4 regions of the Anaerobacillus sp. genome follow, and region 2 is predicted to be linked to each of the others. Evidence: riboswitches for the same ligand, from Rfam matches in the RefSeq annotation. Region 2 holds a riboswitch; each other region holds the start of a gene.

Region 1 (7,674 bases), on a different contig from region 2:
ATATTCGAAAACGTCAAAATAGAAAGACTAAAAATTATTGTTCAAGTCTTATCTATTAATCGACCTAATATACTTATAGGTTGAGTAACTATTTTTTTAATCGTTTCTATACATTCAAGCTTAACTGTTGCAATAACACAAGTAACAGGGCCGGCAGATTTATGTAAGTCTAAACCTGTTTGGAATTTAATAAGGGACATCTGGTTTCGTTTTAACAATTCATTTAGTTCATAATTAATCCCTTTAGAACCAATCGGGACAATTTCATGAACCCCAACAATCTCTCGTAATTCTTGAACAACAGGCAAATTGCAAATTTCAGGATCTTCTAAAGACACTTCATTTCCTACTTTGGGAACACCAATACAAATGACTTGATCTCCGGGGGAACTTTCACATTCTAAATTCGACACTTCACCGATAGCCGTTATACCAACACCCGTTTGTTGGACAGGCATATTTTCTTCTGTGCTGCCATTTAATAAGTTATTTGTATCTAATCCTAGTTGCTCTGCTTCTGCTCTAATTCCACTGATAATCTCTTGACCGGTTGGATTCATTTCCACAGCTAATGTGTCAATAATCGTTATCGGTTTTGCACCAACTGAGATTATTTCCATAAGGACAACTCTTGCTAGAAAACGCCCTAATGTATAACCATCTGTTTTTACCACGTCTAATTTCTTTGGACCGATACCACCAGAAGAATCACAGGCAATGACAAAACTTTTCTCATCGTCATGCAAGATTGTCAAATCACGGTACCTACTAATCCTCATCATTTAAATCCTTCCTTTCAAGGTCCGAACTACGATCGCAACAATAATTAAGTTTACCGCAGAACCAACTAATATAGGTATAAGCATCACCGAAAAAAACGGTAGACCAAACTGAGGAATTAATATAAATGAAGCTGGTGCTGCTACTCCATTTAGTAATAGACCAACCACAAGCGCCATGAATAAGCTACCTTTTCTAAAAATAATTCCAACTAAAGCACAAATTAAGCCCATTTCTGTTGCAATTAATAGATGAATAGGAATCGTTAAAGGAAAGCCAACATTTAACGAAGTTAGTAAATGTCCCATAAAAGCTACGATTGCCCCTGGAACAGGCCCTAGTAGCATTGCTGCTATAAATGCCGGTGCAGAATCTAATGCTACTGTTCCAAACGGGCTTGGAATTTTTATAAAGCTTCCCACAAAAGCCAGTGCAATAAACATCGCCATTAGTACGATTTGTTTCGTTTTAAATTTGTAAGTCTTTTTCATCTTTTTCGTTTCCATCTTTTCATTTCCCCCTTTTTTAAAACAAAAAAAGCCATCAATAAGCATACTTAACTTATTGAAGACTTTTCCATCATCCTCATTGTTCACTTTAGGCAGGTCTCCTGGCTTACGGTTCTTTTTACTCCCTTACCTTCCTACTTACGTAGTGGTTTTTAAGGTTTCATCCCCGATTACAGTGGTGGGTCCGCATCATTTAAGAGTTATACAACCTCTTTTGATTTCCCTATTCTCCATTAATTGGCACCTAAAACGTCTATTTAATTACTTTCATTTTATTAACTGGGACAAAAGAAGTCAATGATAAATAGTAAAAACTTTGGACCTTTTAAGGTCACAAAAAGCAACCAAGAATTTAACTCATGGTTGCTTTTGCTTGTTATTCTTTTATCTCAACCTTATACTCCCTAAGCCACGTATCAATCTGGGCTAGATGAGCGATCAGCTGCGGGCCATTCATCAGTTGCCCAAACCACGGTTTCTTAAATGCTGCTCCATCTGTTTCAATTATTTCTCGCACCTTCTGTTCATCTACAAATTGTAACAATGGTGACGATGGATCATCGACTATTTCTTGTAACCATTGTTTGACTGCCTTTGTATAGTGAGGATTATGAGTTTTTGGGTAAGGGCTCTTTTTACGATAAAGGACATTATGTGGCAACATGCCTTCTAACGCTTTTCGTAAAATCCCTTTCTCACGTCCTTCAAAGTTTTTCATTTGCCATGGGATATTCCAAACATATTCGACAAGTCGATGATCAGCAAATGGTACCCTCACTTCAAGACTTGCCCCCATACTCATCCGGTCTTTGCGATCGAGTAATGTCGTCATAAACCAAACAATGTTTAAATAAAACAACTCACGGCGCCTTGCTTCTTCTTTACTTTCACCTTCAAGACGTGGTGTTTCAGCCAATGTGTCTGTATAACGATTCATGACATAATCTTGAAGCTGAAGTTTTTCGCGCCATTCAGATTTCAGTAACGCTTCCCTTTCTAAAGTAGAGTGCATCCAAGGAAAGCTATTTCGGTTCATTAAATCTTCGCGATGGAACCATGGATAACCACCAAAAATTTCATCTGCGCACTCACCTGATAAACCAACTGTTACATCTTTTTTAATTTGTTTACAAAACCAAAGCAATGAAGAATCAATGTCAGCCATGCCTGGTAGATCGCGGACAAGGACGGCTTCTATCAAATAGCCAGCCAAATCTTCATTCGTAATAATACAAGAGTGATGCTTTGTTCCTAAATAATCAGATACCTCTTTAATCCAAGGCCCATCTGCATTTGGTTGAAAATCGTTAGCCTTAAAGTATTTATCATTATCGACATAGTCGACAGAATAGGTATGGAGTGGACCTCTACCTTCTTTTTTAAAATACTTTGCGGCAAAAGACGTTAACGCGCTTGAATCGACACCCCCAGATAAAAATGTACTCACTGGAACATCGGCGACAAGCTGTCTTTCTACCGTATCTTGTAGCAACCATTGAATTTTGTCCGCTGTTTGTTCAATCGTGTCTTCGTGGTACGTACTTTTCAAACTCCAATAACGGTAAACTTTTAGCCCACTACGATTATATTTTAAGGCGTGACCAGGACGTAATTCCTTCATATTATGAAAAACACCGTGGCCTGGAGTTCTCGAAGGACCTAAACCAAATACTTCAGCTAACCCTTCCTTTGTTACCTCTGACTTTACATCTGGATGAGCTAGCACAGCTTTTAGCTCTGAGCCAAACAATAAAGCACCACTTAATTCCTGATAAAAAAGCGGTTTAACACCTAAACGATCTCGAGCAATGAACAACTCCTCTTTTGCTGCATTCCAAATGGCAAAAGCGAAAATTCCATTTAAGCGATCGACACAATCAGGTCCCCACTCGATAAATGAAGTAAGCAAAACTTCGGTATCAGAGTGTGACTTAAACGAGTGTCCTCGTTGTAACAACTCCTTGCGAAGATCCTCTGTATTATAAAGTTCGCCATTATAGGCTATTGTAAACGTTTTGTCATATGCTGACTTTGTCATCGGCTGTTTGCCACCTTCAGGATCAACAACAACTAATCGTGTATGACCAAAGGAAGCATGTGGCGAACTCCAAACATTGGAATCATCCGGACCTCGCTTCTTTAATGTAGCCGCCATTCGTTCTACCATCTTTGTTTCTTTTGTTAAATCCTTTTTCCAATCAATCCAACCAGTAATACCACACATCTATATCAACCCCTCCTAGGGAATCTTGTTAATTTAATGGGGCGTAGCGCCCATACATCAACATATTCACATATAGGGTCACTCGTTCATTAAATTTGTCGATTGGCATGTATTCTCACATAAATTCTTTCATGCATAGTTTTTTCTATTGTAGAGATATTATGGATAGGGTTTACAAAATAAAGGAGGTATACATATGAACGTCAATCGAGCAAAACAAATTTTAGACTCTGCCAAAGAAATTGAAGTACAGCATAACGGTACTTCGATCTGGATTCAGAATGTTAATAATGAGGATGGTACAGCTCGCGTTTATCCAAAGGAAAATCCTGAAAATGAAATGACAGTAGACGTACAAGAACTTCAAGAGATGTAAAGAAGGAATGCGAAAAGCAAAACTTTTTAAAAATCGGTTATCTTTATTTCTTTCTCAAAAAAGAGGTCATCCCAAAAACAAAGTATCAGTCACCTCACCTACTATAAATAGAGTTTGTACAGCCATACACTTCTATCTATAGACGACTTCGAGGTGCTCTGACACTTATAGGACAGCCTCTTCTCCTTTTATTGTAGTTCTTTCTTTCTAATATACGTTAGAAGCTCGTTACATGCTTCCTCTACTAAATCATAAACCTCTTCAAAATTCCCTGTAAAATATGGATCTGGGACGTCAACAACCTCTGACTCAGGAATGAAATCTAAGAGTCTTCGGATTTCGCCTGATGCCTCTCTACCTTTTATACGGTGTAAGTTCCCTAAGTTTTCTGCATCCATCGCAATGATGTAATCAAACTCTTTCAAGTCTTCGGAACTGACCTGTCTAGCTGTAATATTGGCACTATCAATATTCTTGTCTTTTAAAATTTGCAAAGTCCCTTCATGGGGACGGTTGCCAATATGCCAATTCCCTGTTCCAGCTGAATCAATTGAAAATTTATCCTCAAGTCCAGCTTCTTTCACCTTTTGTCTAAAAATGGCTTCAGCCATTGGTGAGCGACAAATATTTCCTAAACAAACAAATAACACTTTTATCATTTTAGAGCCCCTTTGTTAATATGTTAATGAATTTCATAATTCATTATTTTCGCTATTAAGTTCTAAATATAGCTCGGTTAAGGTAATTATGAAATTCACTCATGTAATAAACTAATTATAGCTTTTCTTTATTTTACTGCAATATTACAAAAGTTTGTTTTTCTCTTGTCCTTAACTTTAACGTTCGTCTTGTCTGTCTCTTTTACAAAAGGAAATCCTCTCAACAAGTATTGAGAGGATGTGTGAAAACGTAGTATATATTTTAATTTAATTTTGTAGATAATTATGGCTACGCAACTAACGTTTTACTTAAAGATTTCTCTGTGCTCTTCTTTAATCATTGCAAGAATATCTTCTACAGTCTTAAATTCTTGCCCAACGCAATAGCTCTTAATATTTCGTAGAGAACAACTACATTCAGGATTACCTTGAAGAATTTGAACGATTTCCTCATCATCACATTCTATTTCTTCTAACATGTTGCCTTCGCAGTTACAATCACTGTTTGCAAATTTTTCATAAATAACAAAAAAATCATTCTTTGTTTCCTCTGTGAAAAATTCTGTTGTTTCGATTAGATCTCGAACGATCACGCCTTCACTTCCTATTCTTGTTTTTTGAATTCACTTTTGCACTACTACTATATCACCTTTTCTTACAGATTGGAGTAAACAAATCGTAAAAAAATTATTACAATACGTTGAACAAAAAGTGAACGTCTATTCAGCCTTAGTTACTTTTTATATCAATAATGTCTTCAGTATCAATCGTTAGTAAAGTCCCATCATTATCGATACGAATACACCCTCTAGCAGGATCATAACGTTCAATAACACCTACAACTACTTTGTAATCATATTCTTGGTAGTATGTTACTATTACTGAATTGTTAGTTTCAATTGCAAAACGAATCAAATCGTTCATTTCTTCAAGCTGCTGCTCATCAATAAGTGGCTTTGATTTGTTGTTTTCATTCATCTTTAACTCCCGAAGCATCGCTACATGCTCAGGTAGCATCATCGCTGTCCATTTTATATTACCCCGATCTCTAATAATTTTTCTCACCTCTTTCAAAGTTCTAAAAAATTTTTTTATCTCAAGTATTTACGATTTATGGCCACCAACAAGTTTACTACGATGTTTAGCTGTTCCTGCCTGCGTATAAGAAACTGCTCTAAGTAGCTTATCTGAACCGTGTTTCTCTCTGATAAAGTCCATTACATAACCTAAATTTCTTTGACGAGGCTTGTTCGGTTCAAACAAACTAAGTTGAATTTGATCATCGTTTAGTACATTCGAAAGGGTAATAGAGATGCTTCGGACAGTTTCCCCTTGGTAGTGCTCATAAAAAAGCTGTAAGCACGCTTTATATATTTCTAGGGTAATATTTGTTGCGCCTTGAAGCGTAATCGATCTGTGAAAACCTCCGCCTGCCACATCCTTGCTGTAACCAATTCCTAAGCTAATTGTTCTTCCTGCCTTTTTAGCTGTCCGCGCTCTTCTAGCCACTTCTTCGCACATTTCTAAAATGACGTGTTTTACTTCTTCACGATCACAATAATCACGAAGTAAGATTTGACTTTTTCCAAAGCTAATTTGACCTTGCATAAGAGGAGCACCAAGATCAGAAAGATCGACTCCATTGGCATGATAGTAAAGCTGGTTTCCGATAATCCCAAAATGTTTTTCAAGTAACGGTAATGGCGCATTGGCTAATTGACCAATAGAGAAAATCCCTAATTTATGTAACCGCTTCTCGACTCTCGAACCAATTCCCCACATTTTGCGTAACGGAGATACATTCCAAAGCTTCGTTTCTACATCAGCATATGTCCACTTCGCAACCCCTACCTTTTTCGCTTCTAAATCAAGACAAACTTTTGCCAGCAGCATATTTGGTCCAATACCAATAGAACAGCTTAAACCAAACTCGGTTAACATTTCCTCGCGGATCCGCTCTGCAAGTTCCCACTCACTTCCCCAAAGTCGTCTCGTTCCTTTAACATCAAGAAAGCTCTCGTCAACGCTATACGTGTGAATTGCTTCTAATGGAACGTATTGATTAAAAAACTGGGTCAGCTTTGTAGAAACTTGTAAATACGTCGTCATTTGAGCGTTGACAATTTTTATACGAGGGTCACTCGGAATTTCAAAGAGACGATTTCCGGTTTTAATCCCAAACTCTGCCTTCAATCGAGGTGTGGCAGCTAAAACCACACTCCCTCCCCTCTCGGTATCTCCAACAACAGCTAAATAACATGTCAATGGATCTAAACCAAGGGCGAGAGCCGAACAACTCGCATAAAAACTTTTCATATCAATACAAAATATTGTTCGTACCGGTAATGAATTATAATCTATTTTCATCTTGCCACTCCTTTCTTAAAATAAGTGCATAAAAAAGAGAACGTATATTCGTATATAATATTCTCTATTATAAACGAATATACGTTCTCTTTTCAATTTGAAATTAATTCTATTTTTGGTTAAGCTTCTTTCCTGCAAGTTTTTCAACTAGGCTAGGGAATAGCTGATATAAGGTCGTCCCAAGCCCCATCCAACCTGGTAAGTTAAGCTCACGCTTTGGCTTTTCAATTAATTTGAGAATTTTTTCCGAAACAAAGGCTGGCTCAAGCATAAATTTCTCAACATTTTTCGTATAGCTTCCTGTACCGTCAGCGCGATCAAAAAATGGGGTTTTAATCGGACCGGGATTTACAGCACTCACAAAGATGTTCGTATCATTTAATTCCATTCGTAAGCTATTTGTAATTGCTAAAACAGCATGCTTGGTAGCTGAATAGACACTAGATTTTGGCGTTGCAAGCTTTCCTGCCTGTGAAGCAATGTTAATAATCTGCCCCTCATTTTCTGCGAGCATTGCGGGAAGTACAGCTTTTGTGCAAGCGATTAATCCAAAGACATTAACATCGAACATACCTTTTATGTCATCTAATTTAGAATTAATAAAAGCGTCAAAAATTGCGTAACCAGCATTATTAATTAAAACATCGATTTTCGGGTATTTTTCTAAGATTTGTGCAAAAGTATGAACAACAGCATCGTTGTCAGCAACATCTACTGTAAAGAAGGGCGCTTCTATACCCGTTGTTTTTAAAATTTCCT
Region 2 (7,674 bases):
TTGACCGAGTTGATCAACACTAACTGCAGTATTGTTTAATTGCTTCATCCACGGTAAAACACCAGAAGAGTTACCTTTAAACCCTTTAATTGAAGAACCTTTCGCACGAATTTTCCCTAGATATAGCCCGAGACCACCGCCATTTTTACTGACCGTTGCAGCATCTGTGTTACTATCAAAAATTCCTCTCAAACTATCATCAACCGTATCAATAAAACAACTTGATAGTTGCCCATAGCTTTTCCCTGCATTTGCAAGTGTTGGCGTCGCTACTGTCATATAAAGGTTTGATAATGCCCAGTAAGCTTCTTTCACGAGTGCTAATCGCTTTTGCTGTGGTTCTTTTCTCATTAATGTCATTGCAATAATAAGAAAACGTTCTTGCGGAAGTTCAAAAATTGCACCCTCATGTGTTTTTGCTAAATAGCGATCAGCCAATGTCTTAATTCCGATATATGTAAAAAGTTTATCCATTTCGGGGTCAAGGACTTTTTCTAATTCAATGATTTCATTCTCCTCATAATGGTTTAGCAATTCCTCACTATAAATTCCTTTATCAGTAAGCCAAACAATCACCTGATAAAGCGAATGGTAGGCTTGTCCACCACGAGTTTTTTCGACTTGTTTGTAAAGGAGCTTTAAATAAATTTGCGCTGCAATATACGTCCAATCAGGAGCTTCACTACAAACGTTATTTAACGATTCTAAAATAAGTGTATGTAACACTTTTTCTTCATCATCTGTTACTAGCCTTTCTAGATATAGATCCGATTTTTTAATAAATTCATTGTGATCCAAATGAGTATATTGATTTAAAATATTAGTCATTTCTTGTTTCCATTGTTGCATCATTTCTTCTGTTGTTACTGCCATCATTGTAGTTCCACCTTTCTATTATTAAGCTGCAAGACTAAAGCCACGGGCTTTTATCATGCTATCAACCGGAAGCTGGATTCTTTTATTATCAAAAATAAAAACCCCTTCCTTGTTTGGAAGAGGTTAGAAAACGGCACAATGATTTAAGAGCAGCGGAAAATAGATACCGATTACTCCGTACCGTCTCTACAATCTTACTCCCCGAAGACTAGAAACTCGGAACATAGGCAGGTCTCCTGACTTATGCTTCATCCTACTTTGAGCCTTCCCATATAAGCACCACAAATTTTGCATGTGACACCCTTATACAGTGGTCATCTCATTTCGTCCACAATTACAGTTGCGGGGACAGTTTCGGATTTTCACCGAATTCCCTATTAAGTCTAAAAATAGACACCTATCATTCCTAAAGTTCCCCAAAAGTAAATGTACTCTTGGAAAACTCATTATTAAATTAAGTAAATAAACTATATATAGTTACATTATCAATATAACAAACTATATATTGTAGTAAAATCTTAACGTACTATCTTATTTTTTGCAATAATATTTTTTTAATTGATTTCAATGATTATCTTCACCTACTTTGTTACCAATTCCTGCACTTTCTCCATCCACAAATCTTGATCATTCATAATCGCTTCCCTTGTCACTTCAATTGGGTAATCAATTGTTAATGGAAGATGGTGTTGCTCTACTGGAATTTTTGGATATGGCTTCTCAGTTGGGACGCTAAATATGTTATTACTATTTTTTAGAGTGAATGTTTCTGGATTATAACCAAGTGAAGGAGTATTCCCAGGCGGCTCTCCAATCAGCTTTGCATCAGCATTGGTTTGCAAGATAAGCGCTAATACCGTCGAGGCACTCGCAGATAGATTTGTTGTAAGTACGTATATATCACCATTAAATAAATAGTCTTTTTGTTTTCGATGGCTGAAATTATTGTAGACTATTTCCGAAGGGTCAAAATCAATATAAGATAGTAGCTCTAAGGCAACAACGCCATACCCTCCAGGGTTGTCGCGAACATCAATAACAATCGTGTTAATGTTCTGTTCAGTTACTTCTTTAAAAAATTGCTTGATTATCTCTGGAAATGATTTTGTATATATAAAACTTTCTATCTTGAAAATGGCAAATTTAGTAGATGGATCAATGTACCAGCTATAAGGGTTTGTTATATTCGTCTCAAAAAGTTCTGATAATAAGTCACTAGAGCTTAGCGATAATGGGAGATTCACTATATGTTGTTCATCATCTCTAACAAAAGATATCTCCACATTATTATCATCGACTAAATTGAGCTTACGTAAATAAATTCCTGACCTTAGGTTCGGAAGCTGACCTTTAACCCACTCATCATGTTCTGCAGGGATTATCTTTTTTGCCGCTTCAAAAATCGATTGTACTTCTTTGTTGCCGATCTTTACTATTGTATCTCCTTTTTGGAATTCTCCATAACTATCTAGCACTAGTAATTCATGGTTCGAGGTATATTTAAAATTTGGTAAATAAATAAAATCATTGAATAGAGAAGCATTTCCTATTCCAGTGTGTTGATCTTTTGTGGCTACAAGCAACTCATTTAGGATATGGAAATACTCTTCTCTAGTCGTCATTTCTGTAACTTTATTCCGTCCTTCGACAAATAACATTTCGAAAAAATCGAGATTTCCTTTTACGTGAGGATGGTGTCTCTTTAAAAGAAGAATAAACTCCTCATAATCTTCAATCATTTCTTCCAAGGTAAGGTTTGGCGCAGCTTCATCATAAGCTAATTGAGTCTGCTTTGACTTTCCAACAAACCAAATAGGAGTCTGATCGTAGCGAACATTAACATTAAACCTTACTGCTGATTTCTTTTCGATCACACCTTCCAAGATTATCGTCCCATTTGGATAGTGATAGCTAATTTCCGTATCATCAGGAAGAACTGTATAGATATGTCCTAAATTCGTTATGAAGGTATACTCCCCTTGCTGATTAACTGAGTCAAATTCAGTTACAATGTTACCGAAGTCTGTAATCAATTTGACTGAGTTAGAATGAATGATGTCAGCTCGGAAATTACCAAACTGGGATTTCCCATCAATCTCTTGAATTGTATGTGGTAAGCGAATTGTTACGTCAACAGGATGGTCAGCCTCTGTATAAATGACTTCAAACATAAGGTCAGCATTATCTTGGAATAGCTGATATGTTGGTTCTACTGTTTCGTTGTTACGAACTGTAGCTTCGATTGTTAGCACGTCCGCTTCCACATGCTCGATGTATGTATTTCCATGTTCATTTTGAACGATTAACTTTGGGACTTCTGAAAGACTAAATGATTGTAGTTCACCCGTATAACTAGTTGGGACATCCGAAATTGCGACCACCTTTTGTCTCGTAAATGCTTCACTACCCAAACTAAATAATAAAATCAAACCAATGAAAACTAACAGACTACTAATGCCAATCCAATGCTTCAGCTTCATTAACTTCAACCTCTCTCATATTAAAAAATATAAAGACAAGTTAATATACGAATATAACTTACATAAGGTTTCAGTTTGGTTCATGCGCATGACTTGCCATTCAGTTCATCAATTCACAAATGTCTTCTCTCTAATACTCAAAAAAAAGAAGCTTCCCAAAAGTTCAAAGAACTAATCGAAAACCTCTAAACGGTGGTAGTTATAAGTTGTAAAGTAACTCACAATATCTCTTATTTGTTTTGTTATTCAACAGTAACGCTTTTTGCCAAGTTTCTAGGCTTATCAACGTCGCATCCACGATCAATTGCAGTATAGTATGCGATTAATTGAAACGGAACGACAGAAACAAGAGGTGTAAATAATTCATGTACTGATGGAATAACTAAACGATCTCGTTCTTGATTTAACCCTTCCATACTAATCAGACACACGTTAGCACCTCTAGCTAACACTTCTTGAGCATTTCCACGAATACTTAAATTTACTTTTGATTGAGTTGCCAAAGCAATTATTGGAGTTTTTTCTTCGACCAATGCAATTGTTCCGTGTTTTAGTTCTCCACCAGCAAAGCCTTCAGCCTGTAAATAAGAAATTTCTTTTAGCTTTAATGAACCTTCTAAACACACGTAATAATCTATGCCACGACCAATAAAAAAGCAGTTAGGTGAACCTTTCAAATACTCTTGAACAATTTGCTTCATTTCATCCTTTTGGTTACATAATAGCTCCATTGCATTGGCAGCAATACTAAGTTCCTTTATTACATCAACAGAAGTTTGTAACCCTTTAGCAACAGCAACATCATGGGCCAAAATAGATAGAACTGCAATCTGAGCAGTATATGCTTTAGTCGAAGCTACAGCGATTTCCGGGCCGGCATGTAATAATAACGTGTAATCTGCTTCTCTAGAAAGTGTTGATCCTGCTACGTTAGTAAGCGTAACTGCCTTATAACCTAATTTATTTGTTTGAACTAAAACAGAACGACTGTCTGCTGTTTCTCCACTTTGAGATATAAAGATAAACAATGGCTTTTCAGATAATAATGGCATGTTATATGAGAATTCGCTAGCTACAAAGACTTCAACCGGTATTTTCGCAATTTGTTCTATTAGCTGTTTTCCAACCAAACCAGCATTATAACTAGTTCCACAAGCAATAATATAAACTCTGTCTGAATCGATTAGCGATAGACGGATATCTTCATTTATTGAAATGTTTCCCTCATGATCTTGATACTCTTGAATTAATTTCCTGATGACTAATGGTTGTTCATCAATTTCTTTTAACATGTAAAAGTCATACATACCCTTTTCAATGTCACTTGCGTCTAATTCACAAACAAATGGCTCCCGCACCATTGTTTTACCTTCTAGATCTTTAATTTCAATAGATTCCTTAGTTACAATTACAATTTCTTCATCCATAAGCTCAACAAATCGGTTCGTGATATGAAGCATCGCCATCGCATCACTTGCTACAACATTGCATTCATCATGAACACCGATTAGTAGTGGACTTTTATTTTTAGCTACATAGATTGTATTTGGATTCTCTTTATCTAACATTGCAATTGCATACGAACCCTTTAACAGTTTCAAAGTATGTCGAAATGCTTTTTCTACCGTTTCATATTCATTGATAAAATGTTCAATAAGCTGAACGACAATCTCTGTATCAGTTTCACTTTTTAACTCTATGTGAGGGATAAACTCTTTTTGTACTTGTTCATAATTTTCGATTACTCCATTATGGACGATAGAAAATCTTCCATTATTACTCATATGAGGATGAGCATTCACTTTACTTGGTTCACCATGTGTCGCCCAGCGTGTGTGACCAATACCTATATAGCCTGATACATCTTGATTTACAATCGGGCGTAGTTCTGCAATTCTTCCTTTTTCCTTATATTCATGAATACCACTTTCGTTTTGAATTGCGATACCCGCCGAATCATAACCGCGGTACTCGAGTTTTTCTAATCCTTTTAAAAGTATTTCTTTACAATCTACATAACCAATATACCCTACAATTCCACACATACGTTTTTCCTCCTCTGTATTGCAAACAATTGTAGTCCTTGCATCAACTTTTGTACAACCAGTCACCTGGTTACTTTAAGTATCAGCTTCACGGTTGAGGATCTATTAACAACCGAGAGGCATCCGCCGAATCTTCGATAACCTCTTCCTCGTCAACTATCAAACTAAATATCGATAGTTCAGGCGCTTTTGAAAATAAGTTTCCTATCCTCCTATCCTTCTTGAATGAATTAATCTTAACTAGTAAAAACCAATCATTCAAAAGCATCAAGTCATTAGTAACATGATGTTTGAATTTACACTTTATTATATTCATAAATTCACCCATTTGTGAAGGGATGAGCAAACTTTTAGAGAAAAAAGTGTAAAAAAGACTGTGCTCTTTTACACTCGAATTATTCAACGCTGGATGGCATTATTCACAAGTTCTACTACCTCTTTAGTTGTAGCACATTGTAACGCTTGTTGCGCAATCTTTTCAGTTTCTGCTTTTGACAAGTTCCGAATTTGGTTTCGTGCTGGTAAGATGGAAGTCGCACTCATACTGAATTCATCTAAGCCAAGACCTAGTAAGATAGGAATCGCAATTGGATCTCCTGCCATCTCTCCACACATACCTGCCCATTTCCCCTCAAAGTGAGCCGCTTTTATAACGTTGTCAACTAAACGTAAAATCGATGGACTGTATGGCTGATATAGGTACGCTACTCGCTCGTTCATTCGATCCGCAGCGATCGTATATTGAATTAGATCATTTGTACCAATACTGAAAAAGTCCACTTCTTTAGCAAACTGATCAGCTAAAATTGCTGTTGATGGAATTTCAACCATAATTCCTAGCTCGATGTCGTCTGATACATTCACTCCATTTTGAGTTAGACTTTCCTTTTCTTCTAAAAGTATCTGTTTTGCTTCACGGAATTCATCAAGTGTTGCAATCATCGGGAACATAATCTTTAAATTCCCGTAAATACTCGAACGAAGAAGAGCACGAAGCTGTGTACGGAAAATATTTTGCTCATTTAGGCAGAGTCGGATCGCACGGAAACCTAAAAATGGATTCATTTCCTTTGGTAGATCTAGGTATGGGAGCTCTTTATCGCCACCGATATCCAAAGTTCGTACGACAACAGGCTTATCGCCCATTTTTTCTAACACCGCTTTATAAGATTCAAATTGTTCATCCTCTGTAGGAAGCTCATTTCGACCCATATATAAAAATTCAGTGCGGTAAAGACCTACACCTTCACCACCATTACGTAGCACGCCCTCTACATCCTGTGGTGTCCCTATGTTTGCCACTAGTTCAACATGATGGTTATCACTTGATACTGTCGGTTCATTTACAAGCTTTGCCCATTCTATTTTCTGTTTCTCGTATTCAGCTTTTTTCTGTTTATAGGCTGAAATTTCTTCATTCGTTGGGTCGACAACAATTTTCCCATCAAGCCCATCTACAATAACTGTTGTTCCTTTTTCAATTTTTCGGGTGACTTCCTTCGTCCCAACAACAGCTGGAATTTCCAAGGAACGGGCCATTATTGCAGAGTGCGAAGTTCGACCACCAATATCTGTTGTAAAACCTAAAACATATTTCTTATTTAATTGCGCCGTATCTGAAGGTGTTAAATCTTCTGCAATGATAATCACTTCTTCTGAAATCATACTTGGATTAGCAAAATGAACCCCCAATAAATGAGCAAGTACACGATTCGTCACGTCACGTATGTCAGCAGCACGTTCTTTCATATATTCATTTTCCATTTGCTCAAACATTGAAATGAACATTTCCGCCACTTCGTTTAAAGCATATTCAGCATTTACGTTATGTTTCTTAATTTTATCTATAACTGGTGTAATCATTTCTGGATCATTAAGAACTAGCAGGTGAGCCGAAAAGATGGCAGCCTTATCGTCCCCAAGCTCTCTGTTTGCGTGTTCTTTAATCTTTTCTAACTCGCCTTGAGAAACTTCGAGTGCTGATTTAAATCGATTGACTTCTATTTCAATGTCAAATATCTCTTTCTTTTCTATGTTAAGCTTTGGTGTCTCAAGTGGATATGCTTTTGCAATGGAAATACCACTTGACGCTGCAATTCCTTTAATTGTAAAAGACATTATTTACCAAGCCCTTCCTTTTTCATCACTTCTTCAATTTTTGAAATAGCCTCGAGCTCATCTTCACCTTCAGTTTTCACTGTAATTTGAGACCCTTCTTTGATACCTAAAGACATTACTCCCATGATAGATTTAAGGTTTACACTTTTTTCTTT
Region 3 (7,674 bases), on a different contig from region 2:
AGATGTAATATGCTGCTCAATAAAACCAGACCAGATTTTCGTTGACTTACCAGTGACAATGTCTACCGCACCCCAAACTGGTGTTACCTCTTCTCCTGTAAAAGCTGATTCCCACGGGTACATCGCGCCTTCATAGCCATTATCCTTTGCCTTTTTACGAGCTCCATCAATTGTATTGAAACGATATTCAAGTAAACCTCTAGCAATCTCAGGGTACGTATAAATAAAGAATGGTAAAATGAATACTTCAGTATCCCAGAATGAATGACCCTTATACCCTTCACCCGATAGTCCCTTAGCAGCAATCCCAAATCGGTTATCATGAGCAGGTGTCATCGTAATTAAGTGGTAATGAGCAAATCGGATCGCTAGCTGGTCAAATGAATCCTCACTGTTAATACGAATTTCCATTTGCGCCCAACGCTTTTCCCATTCAGCTACACTCTCAGAAAATAACGCTTCGTATCCCTTCACCGCTTCCTCTTTTAAGTTCGTAAGAGAATTTTCACGCAGTTTTTCTAACGAATAATCGCTATTGTCGTATGCTTTATCTCTGCTAGTAAAAATATTGCTAAACTTTTCTAAGGCTACAGTTTGCTCTTTTTCAACGTTTAAGCTTCCCTCAACAAATACTTTGCGGCGGTCCATAACCATTCTTGGTTCCATTGCCACTTCTGTTTCATTTGCTTTCCACGAGTGAACGGTGTTGATAACAAAATCAATTTTAGATTCTGTCGTTTGCTGCAAAAATTGAATGTATTTCTTATCAAATATCCGTTTTTCACCCTCATGGAAATGCTGTACACCAGAATTAGTAACCTGACCGTTAATTCCTGAGCCTATCTTTATTTCCGCCCCTTCTGTCAAAGGTGTAATTTCAACCTTCATACTAATTAGGTGTAAATTTTTCAACGATACAAAGCGACGGAAAAGCATCTTGTAAGACTTACCCTTTGGACTTTCCCAGACAATTTCTCGAACTAATTCGCCATTTCTTACATTTAAGTAACGACGATATTCTTTCACATTTCCCTTTTCTAAGGAAAATTTTTCACCCGCTAAGGTAATGTTTAGCTCAATAACATCAGCAGCATTAGGAAGTTCCGTCACCTCTAATTCATCAAACTGATTAAACGTACCTGCTACAAATAAATTCCTTACTTGCCCTAAATACGATTCTTCTGTAGAAGAACGAACCCCAAGGTATCCATTTCCAAGAGACATGATTGCCTCTGCTTTCCCTTGATATTCGGTTCTAAATTCTGTCTCTGAAACAATCCACCCTTTTGTTTCTTTAGTTCCTGACTCATAATTTAACAACGAAAACATCTCCTTAAAAAACTTATAAACGCTAAAATACAGTTAACTGTCACTAGAGTATTGGATTATAGCAATACTCCACTGTTCTTTTGCCGAAACGTTTCGGTAAAAGAACAAAAAAAACTAGTAAACCATAAAACACCTTTACTTCCGAAACGTTTCGGATTTTGAGCTTTAAAAGAACTAATTCATTTCTGATTAGTCTCTTTTTATTATTAATTAACCTTAGTAGTCGAAGATCTTTCGACTAGAACAGTATCGATCACAATCCTTCGTTCCTCAATCCCACCTTGTAGCATAGCTACTAGTAATTCTGCAGCTTTTTGTCCCATTAGATATTTATCTTGAGCAATTGTAGTTAGTGGCGGTGATACATAGGAAGCCAAAACAATATCATCATAACCAACGAGCGATAAGTCATCCGGTATAGAACGATTTAATTCTTTCGCTGCCCGTAGTACACCCAGAGCCATCACATCACTAGCAGAAAATATCGCAGTTAGCTGTGGATTTGTTTGTAATAGTTTCTTACTAACTAGATACGCCTGGTCTTCATCAAATGCACCATTAACTACATAGTTCCAATTAAAGTCTATATTGTCTTCAATTAATCCTAACCGATACCCCTCTAGCCGTTGCTGACTAACAAATGCCTGATTATGACCATTAATCATACCAATATGTTTATGACCTAGTTGTAATAAGTGTTTAACCGCATTCTTCGCACCTAGGACATTATCAGTAGTAATGTAACCAACACTCGCTCCTTCAATTGGAATATCAATTAAAACACAAGGGATATCACTATCGATGACTTCCCGCAAATACGGATCATCCGTTTTAATACCTTGTATAATCACTCCATCGACTTTTCGTTCACGACATAGTTGTGTATAAGACTTTTCCTTTTGTTTACTCGTATTGGTACTAAAAAAGATCAAATCATAGTCTAACGAAGAGGTTGTATCATTGATACCACAAAGAATTTCATAGGTGAAGTTATCCTTGATACTGCCTCTTGTCATCCCTGAAACAAGTAGCCCGATTGTTTTTGTTTTATTCATGACAAGACTTCTCGCAAGTGTGTTCGGGCTGTATTGTAACTCTTGTGCGATTTGTTTAATTCTTTCGCGTGTTTTTTCATTTACATCTGAATACCCATTTAACGCACGAGAAACTGTTGTTACGGAAACTCCTGCTGCTTTCGCTATATCTTTTATCGTTGCCATTACCAGCCCTCCGAAACGTTTTGGTTATTCGTATAAACACACAATAACACGAACTGCTATCGTTTACAAGAAATTTTTCTCAATTATTTTTTGTCGATATGGTTACAAACATACACCTTAACTCTAATAAGGTGTATGTGGGAGCGCCTGAATAAAATTTGAGCCCGTCTTCGATTTACACAAAGAAGACGTCATATTAATACTAATCAATAATTTCAGCAATCTAACAAATCTCGAAAGTGAAACCTTCCTTTTTCAACCGTTTCCCCTAAACTAAAATCAATTTTCTGCTTGAATATCGGGCCCGAAAAAGTAAATGTATGAAATTCCCCATTTTCACCACATGGGTCGACATTTTCTGGCAATTCCTTAATAAAAAGCTCATCGATTTCTCTACCAAGAAACTTATTAGAGAGCCTTTCAGTATCAATGCATGTCGTGATCGTCTTAAATCCGAGTGACAAAAACTCTTTAATCAGACCATCTGTTGATTGCCCCCAGAGTGGAAAAATAGCTTTCATCTTTTGCCTTTCAATCAACTCTTCTCGATAAGCTCTTACATCCTCTAACAAAATATCACCAAATATAACCGTTTCAATGCCTTGTTTTTTTAATTCGATTAACTGCTCTTCCATTCTTTGTTGATATACCTCGTTAGAACTATTTTGAGGAATGTAAATTTTTTTCAAGGGAAAGTTCAGACTAGCTGCTTGTTTTTCCAGGAGGCTCTCTCTTACTCCATGAATGCTAATCCGATTAACCTCCTCTGTAATTGTTGTAAGCAACGAATCTATTTGATAATTGTTAGCTTTTAACATTTTATAGAGTGCAAATGTACTATCTTTTCCACCACTCCATGACACGGCTGCTCGTTCTTTCATTTTTTTCAACCTCCTTTTTCAATTTATTCCCTTTCAAATCTATTCTCTATGTCCGACTAGTTCTGGTATTTAGAATTGGCGTTTGGGTTAAGTATGATCTGTGGCGCTTCCTTCTGGCTTGGATGTGCAATGACAAAGGGTCTTGTATCGTAGACAGTTTCGATTAACTTTTCTTCGATAACTGAAGAAGGTAAACCTATCTTTTCAATTTCCCCATCCTTTATAATCATAATGCGATTACAATACAACGAGGCTATATTAAGATCATGTAAAATCACGACAACTGTTAATGAGCACTCTCTTTGCCAGCCCTTCACAATCTCCATCATTTGTAATTGAAACCCTATATCTAAGAAGGTCGTAGGTTCATCAAGCATAAGGATCGTTGGTTCTTGGGCCATTACTTTACCTAAGGCAACTCTTTGTCGTTCTCCGCCGCTAAGGTTATCAATTGACTCGTCCTCTAAGTGCTTTAAATTCAATTTTCTAATCGTCTCATCAACAATGTTATATTGATGATGTCTATCTGTCACTTCTTCACCCATCCAGTTTTGGTATGGATATCTCCCCATTTCAATAATCTCACGGACTGTAAATCCAACTTGTGGTAAAGCCTCTTGTTGAAGAACAGCGAGCTTTCTAGCTAATTCTTTAGGCTTGTATTTTCTAATTAATTTTCCATTTATCTCAATAGAACCTTCAGTAGGGTGTTCAGCTCCAGAGAGTAGCCTCATTAACGTTGATTTCCCACAACCGTTTGGACCAATAATCCCAAGTATCTCACCGGACTTCACCGAAAAATTAAGATCCTTCAATACTTTCCTTGACTCATAGTTTTTTGAGAGATTTTTTACGACTATCATAAATGTACTCCTCTTTTTCCTTTCTTTAATAAATAGGCAAAGAAAGGTGCACCTAAGATTGCTGTCACAACACCTAAAGGAATTTCTTTCGGCATTAAAATCATTCTTGCGATCGTATCAGCCCAAAGTACATAGACTGAGCCAATAAAAACAGATAGTGGAATAATAAGCCTATAGTCGGGTCCAACAACTAGTCTAATTAGATGTGGAACCACTAACCCGACAAAACCGATGACACCTGAAACAGAAACGGCTGCTGCAGTTAATAAAGTAGATGTGACTAATACAATAATCTTCGTTCTTTCAATGTTTACCCCTAAATGAAGCGCCTGTCTTTCACCTAATGTAAATAAATTTAAGGCTCTACCTTGAGATAATAAAATAACAATCCCTATAAAAACATAAGGAGCCATTATCTTTGAATATTCCCAGCCACGCATCGTCAAACTACCCATCATCCAAAAGATAATTTCATTTATTACTGTGTTTGACATTGAAACCATCAGCGAAATAAACGAACCTAAAAATGCTTGGACAATGACTCCTGATAGAATTAATGTTTCTTTTTTTATTTGTCCATTTTTCATTGCTATTTTAATAACCAATAATAACGTCAGTACACCAGTTATAAACGCAACAACTGGTATAGAATACTTTCCAAAGATGACTGATTGTAAGCCAAATAAAATAATAAAAGCAGCTCCTACTGATGCACCTGAAGAAACACCTAAGATGTAAGGGTCAGCCAAAGGATTTCTTAATACACCTTGGAAACCAGCACCAGCAACTGCTAATGCTGAACCTACAAGGATCGCTAGAACAATTCTTGGTAGTCGAACATTTAGGATGATTGCGTTACTAACATCATCACCATTGCCTAATAATACGGACCACACCTCAGTGAGTGGAATCATTGAGGAGCCAATCGATAAGCTTACTGTAAATGAAAAGAAGAGGAGCAGAGTTGCCCCTCCTCCATAGAGAAGTAATCTCCTTTTCACTATTCAGCCAACTCCGGATGAATTGCCTTAAAAATTTCTAGCAAACTATCAGTAATTCTTGGACCTACACGACTAGCTTTATTTGCGTCAATTCCGACTACCGTTTCATTTTGAATCGCTTCAATTACTCCCCAACCATCTCTGGAAATAATCTGCTCTTTATTCTCTTCCTGAATGCCTGTTTCTCCAGATGTGTAAAGAATTACTTCTGGATTCCTCTTAATTACTTCTTCAGGACTAACTTCAAACCAGCCTGTCAAATCAGCAAAAATATTTTGTCCACCTGCTATACTAATTAAATCATTAGCAAATTCACCAGAACCAAACGACCATCCTGCAGCAAACTCAGCATACACTCGTTTAGGTTCAACATTGCTCACTTTTTCTTTAACAAACTCTACCTTTTCTGTCATTTCTTTTGTAATCGCTTCAGCTTCTTCTTGGTGATTAAGAACAACGCCAATTTCCTTAATTGTTTCAATAATTTCCTCAATTGATTGTGGATTTGATGCAAACACTTTGAAACCTTGGTCTCTCAGCTCCCCAGCAGCTGCTGATTGTAAAGCTGCATTAAGGAAAATTACATCTGGTTGTAGAGCAATTAATTGCTCTACATTCACTCCTGAATATGTACTACCTAACTTTGGTAGGTCAGCCACCTGGGCTGGATAATCAGAAAAATCATCGACAGCTAATACTTTTTCACCAGCTCCTAAAGCAAACAAAATCTCGGTTTCACTTGGGATAAGCGATACTAGCTTAGTTGGCTCTGCTTCAAACGTAACCTCTACTCCTGTTGCATCAGTAAATGTTACAGGATATTGAGTTCCTTCGGTTGCTTCTTTTTGGTCTTCCTTTTCGTCAACCACCGATTTCGTTGGTGTCTCTTCTTTCTTTACTTCCTCCTGAGTGTTACAACCTACCAGTCCAATCGCTACCAGTAAAGTTAATAAAAGAATTGCAGCTTGTCTAAAAATGTTATTCATTATACTTCCTCCTCAATATTTGTTGTTTCCTTAAAAAGTAAAAACCCTCTACTAAAAATAGGTAGAGGGTGGTTAAAGGCCAATGTGTAGTATATATACATAAATAGAGCAACGTAGATAATACGTTAGTATATATAGCAAATGTATCGCCAATAGCCATCCTTTTACCTCGAAGGATATAGCTAAAAGATAATGGCGACGTGTCTGACTTTAACAGTTGCGGGACAGTGTCGGATTTTCACCGAACTTCCGCCATCCAATATCTTAGATGCTTAAATTGTCATATTCGTAACATAGAAATGCTAATTACGTTCTTAAATATAACTCTATTTTTCTATTAAATCAATAATTTTATTTAAACTCTGTGTCAAAAATCAAAAGTATTTAATACACTTTCACTTGTCTTGTGGCACTAATATTACCTTTTGAATTTTTTGCAGTAACATTAATGAGTGTTTCTTTGCGTTGTTTCGGAATATAAATCGCAAAATTGCCATTAGCGTTGGCCTTAGCTGAATATACCTTCGTACCAATTTTAGCAGTAACAATAGAGGACTTTTCTGCTTTACCAGTAACTGTCGTAGAATAATACCTAACTGGATTTACCACCGGTATATTCGGTGCTACTTTTACTACCTTTACTTTTCTAGCATAGCTAACCGCCCCTGAACTATCTTTTGCAGTAATGGAAAGCGTTGTCTCGGCATTTTGAATTGGAATTGATACTTTGAAGTTACCCTTCACATCTGCTTTACTAGAATACGTTTTTGTTCCGATTTTCACCGAAATAGTAGCATATTTCTCTGTTTTTCCCGTCACTGAAGCGGCTTTATTGTTTACCGCATTGACGACAGGAACATTTGGCGCGACCCTTGTCACCGTTACAGTTCTAGTCGCACTAGTATTCCCTGCAGTATCCTTTGCTGTTACTGAAAGGATAGCTCCAGAATTCTGAACTGGAATGGATAGTTTATAATTACCGTTTTCATCTGCTTTACTTGAATACGTTTTTGTTCCGATTTTTACCGAAACAGTAGCATTTTTTTCTGTTTTACCCGATACAGACGTTGCTTTATTATTAACTGTATTGATGACAGGAACATTTGGCGCGACCCTTGTCACCGTTACAGTTCTAGTCGCACTAGTATTTCCAGCAACGTCTTTCGCTGTAACTGAAATGACCGTTCCAGCATTTTGGATGGGAATGGATAGTTTATAGCTACCAAATTCATCAGCTTTCCCTGAATACGTTTTTGTTCCAATCTTCACGGTAACTGTAGCGGCTTTTTCTGTTTTCCCGGAGATAGTAGAAGTCTTATTCGTTACCCCATTTACCTTTGGAACAGCCGGTGGTATCACATCTTTAACGGTTACGTTCGTTGAAGCACTGATGT
Region 4 (7,674 bases), on a different contig from region 2:
AAATAACTTCTCATCGAGCAGTGTTACAGCAAGACCTACAAAACTATTAACTTCATCGATTGTCCCATACGCTTCAACACGTACATGATCTTTGTCTAATCTGCCACCAATAACACTTGTTTTACCTTCATCACCGGTTCTTGTATATAGTTTCATTTCGTCGCCTCCTCAATTTTTTAAAACTTGCTGCAAACCATACCAGATTAATGAAACTTTTGTTGCCTTTAACGATAATTCTTGAAAACAACGTCCGACATCATCGCGAATTATTCGCTCTAGTTTTTCTGTTGGAACAATCCCTTTACCTATATCGGTTCCAATAATTATAAGTTCTCGTTTACCTGATTGTTTCTCCCAATTTAAAAGTACTTCAAGCCAATTTTGAAATGACGGAAGTGCAGATTTTTTGTTTTTGATAAGGTCGATAACAATTTGCTCTGCTCCCTCTATAACTATTATATTCGTATCGATACTGTAAGCTAGCAGGTTAAAATGACTTTCACTTTGCTCATAACAGTTAAACCAACTACAGTTTTGCTCATTTAATTGATAATTCTTTATGACCCAGCTCTTTTTGCCGTGAAAGGCTCCACCAGTGACGAAGTGCATCTCCATCCTCCTTCCAACAACAGTTGACGTTGCCAACTCAACGTGTATCCACCAAAATAATCTATTTCCCAGTCCCACCAGGATTTATGAACATACTCGGGGGAATATTCATCTAGCAAAAGGCGTATCGTTCCACCGTGAGTTACGATAAGGATCTTTCGATTTTGCATTTGACAGAATTGAGCAATTATTTCACGCCAGGATTGTAATACTCGTGTTTTAAACTGAAGAAACGCTTCTCCCTCTGGTAGGTCTGTATGAAATGGTTCATTTATCCAATTTTGATAATGTTGACTATCTTTTAACTCTTGATACGTTTTCCCTTCCCATATACCAAAGTTTATTTCTCTTAGTCGTCGATCCTCTATAATAATAGCTTGGGAAGAAGTAACTAGCTCCGCTGTTTCTTTACATCGCTTTAGGTCACTTGTATAAATAACATCGAAAGAACCATAAAGTTTAGAAACGTAATCTGATTTTAGAGCGTCTTCATCGAGGCATACGTCCATCCAACCAATATACTTTCGCTCTTTATTCTCTTTTGTTATCCCGTGACGAAGCAGAGTAATAGATACAATGTCATCCATAACCATAATTCCCCTCCCTCGACACTAGCACCTAAAGTATCGCCAGTAATTCCACCAAAAAAATGTTCGTCAATTTTAGCTGAGATAAAATAGAAGCAGACACTACTAAAAAACAAAATTACGACATACACAAATAAATGTTGAAAAAATAATACGTTAATTAAGAATAGAGTTAGCATCATAAGAAAATAACTAAAACTATCTTTTTTCTGAATAAACACTTGCATTCCGAAAGCCATTCCTTCTTGTCTGGCTGTAACCCCATAATATAACTTCATTCCCAAGATCACTCTTGTAAAAATAGGTATTAGAACAACAATAAGATAATCTTTTACATCAAGTATCATAATGACTTCATAAATAATAATAATTTTCCAAACTAACAATAAAAACAATGAAATAGCTGCAAATGCACCAATACGAGAATCTTTCATAACTTCTAATTTACCCTGCTTGCTTTTGTAAGAAAAAAAAGCGTCACTACAATCCATCCAACCATCTAAATGGAGGCCACCTGAATAAACAATTGACAAAGTAACTAACAATAGTGCAATAACTAACGGTGACACATTTGTCCACTCGTTCATAATAAACAATAAGCCAAACAGTAATACACCTAAAATCGCACCAACAACAGGAAAGGCGGCAACACAAACACGTACTTGCTTCTGCTCATAAGGAACCTGTTTTTTTAATGGCACTGTTGATAAGAATTGAAATGAACAAATTAAGCCTTCAATAACTACTTTCCATAACATTCCAGATTTTCTCCCCATTTTTGGACAATTTAAGCGAAATTTGATAAAGCACTTTATTTAGAACTTTCTTTCCAACATTACAGCAGCTATTACACCAACTAATGTTCACTTTTGACACACCCTTTTAACTTTAGAGGAATTCCCGCCTCAACTAAATAAACATCGTCTGCAGTTTGAACAATCTTTTGATGCAGTTCACCAATGAGTTTCATATAAGTTAACGTTGCTTTGCTGTAATACAGGCCACCATTTAATAGTTCATTAGAAACAATAAGCAAAGTAAAGTTGTTTTTTTGAGCATCAATTAAAAAATTCATAATTCGTTCAGAAATATCCTGTTGAATACTGAGATTATCCCAGCTTTGCAAATTGCGAAACAATTCATTTGCTATAAGAGTAGTTAAACAATCTATTAAAATAACTTGATTTTGCTTTAAATTAGTATAGATAAGCTCGAGCCCCGTCGACTGTTCCCATGTTTCCCATGTAAATCCACTTTCGTTCCGCTGTTCTTGGTGCTTTTGTATTCGGATTTCTATCTCAGTATCATATTTTTTACTAGTAGCGATGTATATCAGTTTATTTCGTACTGGTGTTACAAGTGAATAAGCTAATTTCTCAGCGAATGAGCTTTTGCCACTTCTCACTCCTCCCGTAATAAAAACTAGCATCGCTGTTTCCACCTTTGTAATACCGTTAGTAGTTGATTGTTTTCTTCCACAGTCTTGATTGCCAACCTGAGATATCGACCTTCTAAAGTAGGGAAATTGTATGTATGACGTGGAATTAAGCCGTTCTCAATTAAATATTTCATTAATATTAAGCAGTCTTCTTGCTTTTCTACTTCGCGCAAAAGGTAAAAATTCACTTGTGAATTTGATGTTTCATAACCTAATTGTTGTAAGCGATAAAAAACTCGCTTACGTTCTACTGTAACAAACTCTTGTACGTTCTTTACATACTGCACATCCTCTATACAGTCGCACCCTAACAATTGTGCAATCCCGTTTACACTCCAGGGATTTTGTAACTTACTTATGTTTTTAATAATTATTGGATTAGCTGCCATATATCCTAAACGAAGACCTGCGATACCATACATTTTTGTTAACGACCGTAACACGATTAAATTAGGGTACCTCTTTATTAACTGAATAAGAGTTTTCCCTTCTTCTTGAAAATCGAAAAATGCTTCATCAATGACGACAGTAATATCAACCAAAGCTAAACTTTTAATTACATCTTCTAATTGTCTCAAGGGGTAGGCCACACCTGTTGGATTGTTTGGATTACAAATAAATAATAATTGACTTTTCAAACAGCCTTGAAGTATTTTATCTACATCAAATAACCATGGTTCATTGAGTACAATGGCTTCGATATCGCAGCCAAAAGTTCGGCAAGCGTCCCGATACTCTGAAAAAGTCGGTTCAACGATTGCAACTCGTTTTCTTTGGAAATACATTGCAATTAAAAATATTAATTGGGCTACTCCATTTCCTACTAATAGTTCATTAGTAGCGAGATGTTCTTTTTCAGCAATTACCATTTTTAATTTTTCCGATGTTGGATCAGGATATTTTGTTATCACTTCTAGATAATTGTTCCAGTTGTCAACTACATGCCTTTGTATTGGAAGGGGTGTTGTATTTACACTGAAATCAATCGCGTTTTCTTGAAGCGGTAATTGTAAAAGCTTTGTTAAATGTTTTGGATTAGCTCCATGACTAGGTAGTTGCATAAATTAATCCTCCTACCATCCATAAAAAAATTAGAAAGCCTATGCATGTACGAACCATGATATTATTAGCAAAAATGATGTGATCACGTTGCAATGGAAAAATCGGATCGCCCATCAATGCTCTTAAAGACTCAATTCCTTTATACGTATTCCTTCCCCCTAGCTGTACAGCTAAGAGCGCTGCCATCGCTGCCTCAAGCCAGCCGCTGTTAGGGCTTGGATGTTTCTTGGCATCACGAATTACTATTTTAAAACAACCAACCTTGCTTACCTGTGAACGATTAATAAGCACCATAATAACCCCTGTAATACGACTAGGTAGTAGATTTAACAGGTCATCTAAGCGTGCTGAAGCCCAACCAAAATCGTAGTATCGCTCATTTTTATAACCAACCATCGAATCACATGTATTAACCGCCCGATAGACAATCGCTAATACTCCACCACCCAAGAGAGCATAAAAAAGTGGGGCAGTAATCCCGTCACTTGTGTTTTCAGCTACTGTTTCAACTGCACCGCGAACGATATCTTCCTCATTTAAATTTTGAGTATCTCTACCTACAATCATCGCTAATTTTTTTCTAGCTGTAATAAAATCGTTTCTCTTAAGAGGTAAATAAACTTCCATGGCAGCATCCTTTAAACCTTTTGTAGCAATAGTCGTCGAAATGATAAATGCTTCAACTAATACGCCTATCCCCCAATGCAATTGATAACTTACTAATATAAGGGAACCAACAATTAAAGTAATAATCGTTAAATAGAAAAGCAAAAAGACTATCCCTTTCGGTTTTCTATTTTGGCCTTGATTAAGCCGCTGCTCAAATATAGTTATTAATTTACCCATCCCTCTAACAGGATGTGGTAGCCACTTCGGGTCACCAATTAGTAAGTCAATAATAAATGCTAGCGTTAGTGCTATTATATGTGTTTCAATGTTCATTGACCTACTCCACGCTTCCTGTTAGAACGAATGGCATCTAATGTGGCTTCATAAACTGCCAAACCAATCGTTTTTCCTAGGCTGGTAATTGTTCCGGCATAATTAAATTCAGTTCCTGTTTGTGTTCCAGCAATCATCATACTATCAGTTGATGTCCCTGTAGCGATCGTCTTCATGACTGGATCTCTAACTTCTTCATCTTGTAAAGCTTTAACTTTTGCTTCTGTTGCAGTCATCATCGCCTGAACAAAGGCTGCTTCGGTTAGGTTACCCTTAATAAAAATCCATGTGTTTATGGTGCCAACTGTCTTTCGTCGCTCATTTTGATAGTAAGACCTAGAAGCATCAACAGCATTTGATAATCCCGCAGTAACTACAACAAAGACAGAAAATTCTTTTTCATTTTTTTGAATGAATGATACATCTTCTAGCTTAGCAGCTGTCATCATACCAACCGTTTCAGTAAAATCTATTTTTTTTGCCGATAAATAAGTTTTAAATTCAGCTTCAGCATCATCATAATTATACTCTTTATCTACATGTCTATTTACAAAGGTTCGCACCCAGTTAAAACCAGCCCCTATTATAGCAGATGATAACGTCTTAAGAAGGACTGGACTTTCAACTATGATCATTTCAATTGATTGGGTTATCTTTAAATTTTGTAAGATGTTTTTGTCATCATCTACCTGCTTTTCTTTCATAACACTGGTTCACCCCTAATTTCTAGACTTTCCTTGCCTTATCCAAGATAACTCGAATACAGGTCCCCCAATTAAGGTAGTAATTACACCGATTGGTATTTCTGTAGGCACAATAATAGTTCTTGGAAGTAAATCAGCCAATACTTTTTTTGCAAAGCAATAAACCTATAAGAAAAATAAAAAGTTCCCGAAAACGGGAACTTTGGTTAGTCAGATATATGCCAAGTTACTAATAGATAACTAAGTACATAACTGCTTCACCTTTTCCGCGAAGGTTTCACATATTTCCTTAAGGCAGGTCTCCTGACTTACGCATAGCAAATGTTTTTCCTTCCCATCACAGGGACGTGACAGTGGATCAAATAAACATTCTAGCGTTTACAGTGGCGGGACCGTGCTGGACTTACACCAGCTTCCCTATTAACACTTTACCTAAATAAAGTGACCTTAAAGATTTTATTATTAATTTAATAATCTTATTATACATAAAATTCTTCCTATAAGAAAAGCTTTTTGTTTTCTTGTGGATTTTGGCTGATGATTTTTAAACAAGCCAATTTTACAGGTATAAGCATAACAGTGCAGGGAAAGAAGTTCCTAAATTTAACACTCTGAGTTACGAGGTAGAGCTCCTGAATGTGTAATATGTTATAATTTAGCTGTAATATCTAAAATTATTTGGGAGGTTATGCAAGTGGGAGTAGAAGAACATCGAAAAGAAGCACCTAAAACCGTTAACTGTATGATCATCACTGTTTCCGATACGCGAACAGTTGAAACTGACAAGAGTGGTCAACTAATGAAAGAATTATTAACAGAAAATGGAAATTATCACGTTGTTGACTATCATATTGTTAAAGATGAGTATACACAAATTCAATCCTTAATTCGGGAAGCATCGGAACGTCCTGAAGTCGAAGCTGTCTTGCTAAACGGAGGAACTGGAATTACGTTTAGAGACACTACATATGAAGCAGTAAGAGACATGTTAGATAAAGAGATGCCTGGTTTTGGGGAGATCTTTCGATATTTAAGCTATGTAGAAGACATTGGTCCTGCTGCAATTTTAAGCCGTGCAATTGCCGGTGTACGTGGAGCAACTGCCGTTTTCTCAATGCCCGGTTCGTCTGGTGCAGTAAAACTTGCTATGAACAAAATAATCGTTCCAGAATTAGCTCATGTTATGCGTGAAATTTACAAAGATGCTAAAAAATAAATAAAATTAAAGTCGCTGTCTTCCCTGTCTCCTCGCTGTAAAATTCTAACGAATTTTAGATGCTCGTTCAAGGAAATCCAGCGACTTTTAGTTAATACTCACTCAAAAGCATTTTTCATACAAAATTCTCTACAAATTGTTTCATAAGAAACAATTTTTTTCGTAGTAATTGTTTATCATTCATCATTTTTCGAAGGGATAAAGAAGGAAAATGTCGTTCCTTCACCTAATTTGCTGTGAACTGATACATGTCCATTATGAGCTTCAACGATGTTCTTAACGATAGCTAGTCCAAGTCCTGTACCCGATCTTCCCCTTGTCCGCGCTTTATCAGCTTTATAAAACCGTTCAAACACGAATGGCAAATCTTCTTCAGGTATTCCTGAACCAGTGTCATGAACGTCTACTTTTATGCCATCTCTAAGCGGAGAAACTGCTAAAATGACGGATCCTTGATCACTTGTATGGCGCATTGCATTATCAATCAAGTTTGTTAATACTTGCTCAATTCGATCTGCATCTATTAAAATTTCTTGCTCAATATCTGCAATTTCAGCTTTTAGCTGAATATTATGGTCATTTGCCATACCTTGGAACTTTCTCAACACTCTTCTAGAAAATTCTCTAATATTAATTGGCTCAATATTTAATTGAATATGACCAGCTTCCATTCTTGCTAGATCAAGGAGCTCATTAACTAGGCGTCCCATTCTTAAAGATTCATCATAAATGATTTGCGCAAGTTCTTTATTCTCTTCTTCCGAACCAGCGATATCATCAATAATCGCCTCACTATAACCTTGTAACATAGCAATAGGTGTGCGCAATTCATGAGAAACATTTGCAATAAAGTCTTTTCGCAACTTATCATGTAATCGTTCTTCAGTCATATCCCGAAGAACTGCAACCGCTCCCCTGACAAAGTTTTCATCATAAAGAGGTGTCATTAATACAACCCATGTTCTCCCTTGAACATCGACTTCCGCCATTTGTTCTTTTTCTAAGGCTACAACTTGTTGAAAGAGCTTTTTGATGGCCTTTGGCAAATCATCAGTACTTTCAATACTATTTGTACTTTGCTCAAAATGCCATGCTTGAATAAATTGCTTAGCAGGA

Evidence for each region. A riboswitch is a leader RNA that binds a small molecule or an ion and turns the genes downstream of it on or off. The one in region 2 is predicted to bind cobalamin.
Region 1: another riboswitch for cobalamin. It lies ahead of ACK4M9_RS09810 (ECF transporter S component); the one in region 2 lies ahead of ACK4M9_RS19730 (ribonucleoside-diphosphate reductase subunit alpha).
Region 3: another riboswitch for cobalamin. It lies ahead of ACK4M9_RS17860 (ABC transporter substrate-binding protein); the one in region 2 lies ahead of ACK4M9_RS19730 (ribonucleoside-diphosphate reductase subunit alpha).
Region 4: another riboswitch for cobalamin. It lies ahead of ACK4M9_RS15240 (iron chelate uptake ABC transporter family permease subunit); the one in region 2 lies ahead of ACK4M9_RS19730 (ribonucleoside-diphosphate reductase subunit alpha).

The regions. Positions count from the first base shown of each region.
Region 1 is NZ_JBKBWN010000006.1:9,604-17,277, forward strand. Features, by position in the region: gene ACK4M9_RS09805 (AIR synthase related protein) at 42-782, opposite strand; gene ACK4M9_RS09810 (ECF transporter S component) at 783-1,286, opposite strand; cobalamin riboswitch at 1,364-1,552, opposite strand; gene asnB (asparagine synthase (glutamine-hydrolyzing)) at 1,666-3,513, opposite strand; gene ACK4M9_RS09820 (H-type small acid-soluble spore protein) at 3,710-3,889, shown strand; gene ACK4M9_RS09825 (low molecular weight protein-tyrosine-phosphatase) at 4,078-4,548, opposite strand; gene ACK4M9_RS09830 (hypothetical protein) at 4,854-5,141, opposite strand; gene ACK4M9_RS09835 (YolD-like family protein) at 5,278-5,613, opposite strand; gene ACK4M9_RS09840 (Y-family DNA polymerase) at 5,653-6,915, opposite strand; gene ACK4M9_RS09845 (SDR family NAD(P)-dependent oxidoreductase) at 7,025-7,674, opposite strand, start outside.
Region 2 is NZ_JBKBWN010000020.1:29,605-37,278, reverse strand. Features, by position in the region: gene ACK4M9_RS19730 (ribonucleoside-diphosphate reductase subunit alpha) at 1-873, opposite strand, end outside; cobalamin riboswitch at 1,086-1,292, opposite strand; gene ACK4M9_RS19725 (S41 family peptidase) at 1,458-3,356, opposite strand; gene glmS (glutamine--fructose-6-phosphate transaminase (isomerizing)) at 3,599-5,401, opposite strand; gene ptsP (phosphoenolpyruvate--protein phosphotransferase) at 5,801-7,519, opposite strand; gene ACK4M9_RS19710 (phosphocarrier protein HPr) at 7,519-7,674, opposite strand, start outside.
Region 3 is NZ_JBKBWN010000015.1:40,263-47,936, reverse strand. Features, by position in the region: gene ACK4M9_RS17885 (glycoside hydrolase family 65 protein) at 1-1,320, opposite strand, end outside; gene ACK4M9_RS17880 (LacI family DNA-binding transcriptional regulator) at 1,536-2,549, opposite strand; gene ACK4M9_RS17875 (Dph6-related ATP pyrophosphatase) at 2,765-3,430, opposite strand; gene ACK4M9_RS17870 (ABC transporter ATP-binding protein) at 3,487-4,293, opposite strand; gene ACK4M9_RS17865 (FecCD family ABC transporter permease) at 4,290-5,294, opposite strand; gene ACK4M9_RS17860 (ABC transporter substrate-binding protein) at 5,294-6,280, opposite strand; adenosylcobalamin (AdoCbl) riboswitch at 6,432-6,558, opposite strand; gene ACK4M9_RS17855 (Ig-like domain-containing protein) at 6,665-7,674, opposite strand, start outside.
Region 4 is NZ_JBKBWN010000011.1:15,224-22,897, reverse strand. Features, by position in the region: gene ACK4M9_RS15280 (cob(I)yrinic acid a,c-diamide adenosyltransferase) at 1-156, opposite strand, end outside; gene ACK4M9_RS15275 (bifunctional adenosylcobinamide kinase/adenosylcobinamide-phosphate guanylyltransferase) at 169-609, opposite strand; gene ACK4M9_RS15270 (histidine phosphatase family protein) at 558-1,202, opposite strand; gene ACK4M9_RS15265 (adenosylcobinamide-GDP ribazoletransferase) at 1,154-1,954, opposite strand; gene ACK4M9_RS15260 (bifunctional adenosylcobinamide kinase/adenosylcobinamide-phosphate guanylyltransferase) at 2,053-2,625, opposite strand; gene cobD (threonine-phosphate decarboxylase CobD) at 2,619-3,695, opposite strand; gene cbiB (adenosylcobinamide-phosphate synthase CbiB) at 3,682-4,638, opposite strand; gene ACK4M9_RS15245 (adenosylcobinamide amidohydrolase) at 4,635-5,342, opposite strand; partial or broken gene ACK4M9_RS15240 (iron chelate uptake ABC transporter family permease subunit) at 5,358-5,486, opposite strand; cobalamin riboswitch at 5,619-5,807, opposite strand; gene ACK4M9_RS15235 (MogA/MoaB family molybdenum cofactor biosynthesis protein) at 6,031-6,558, shown strand; gene ACK4M9_RS15230 (ATP-binding protein) at 6,735-7,674, opposite strand, start outside.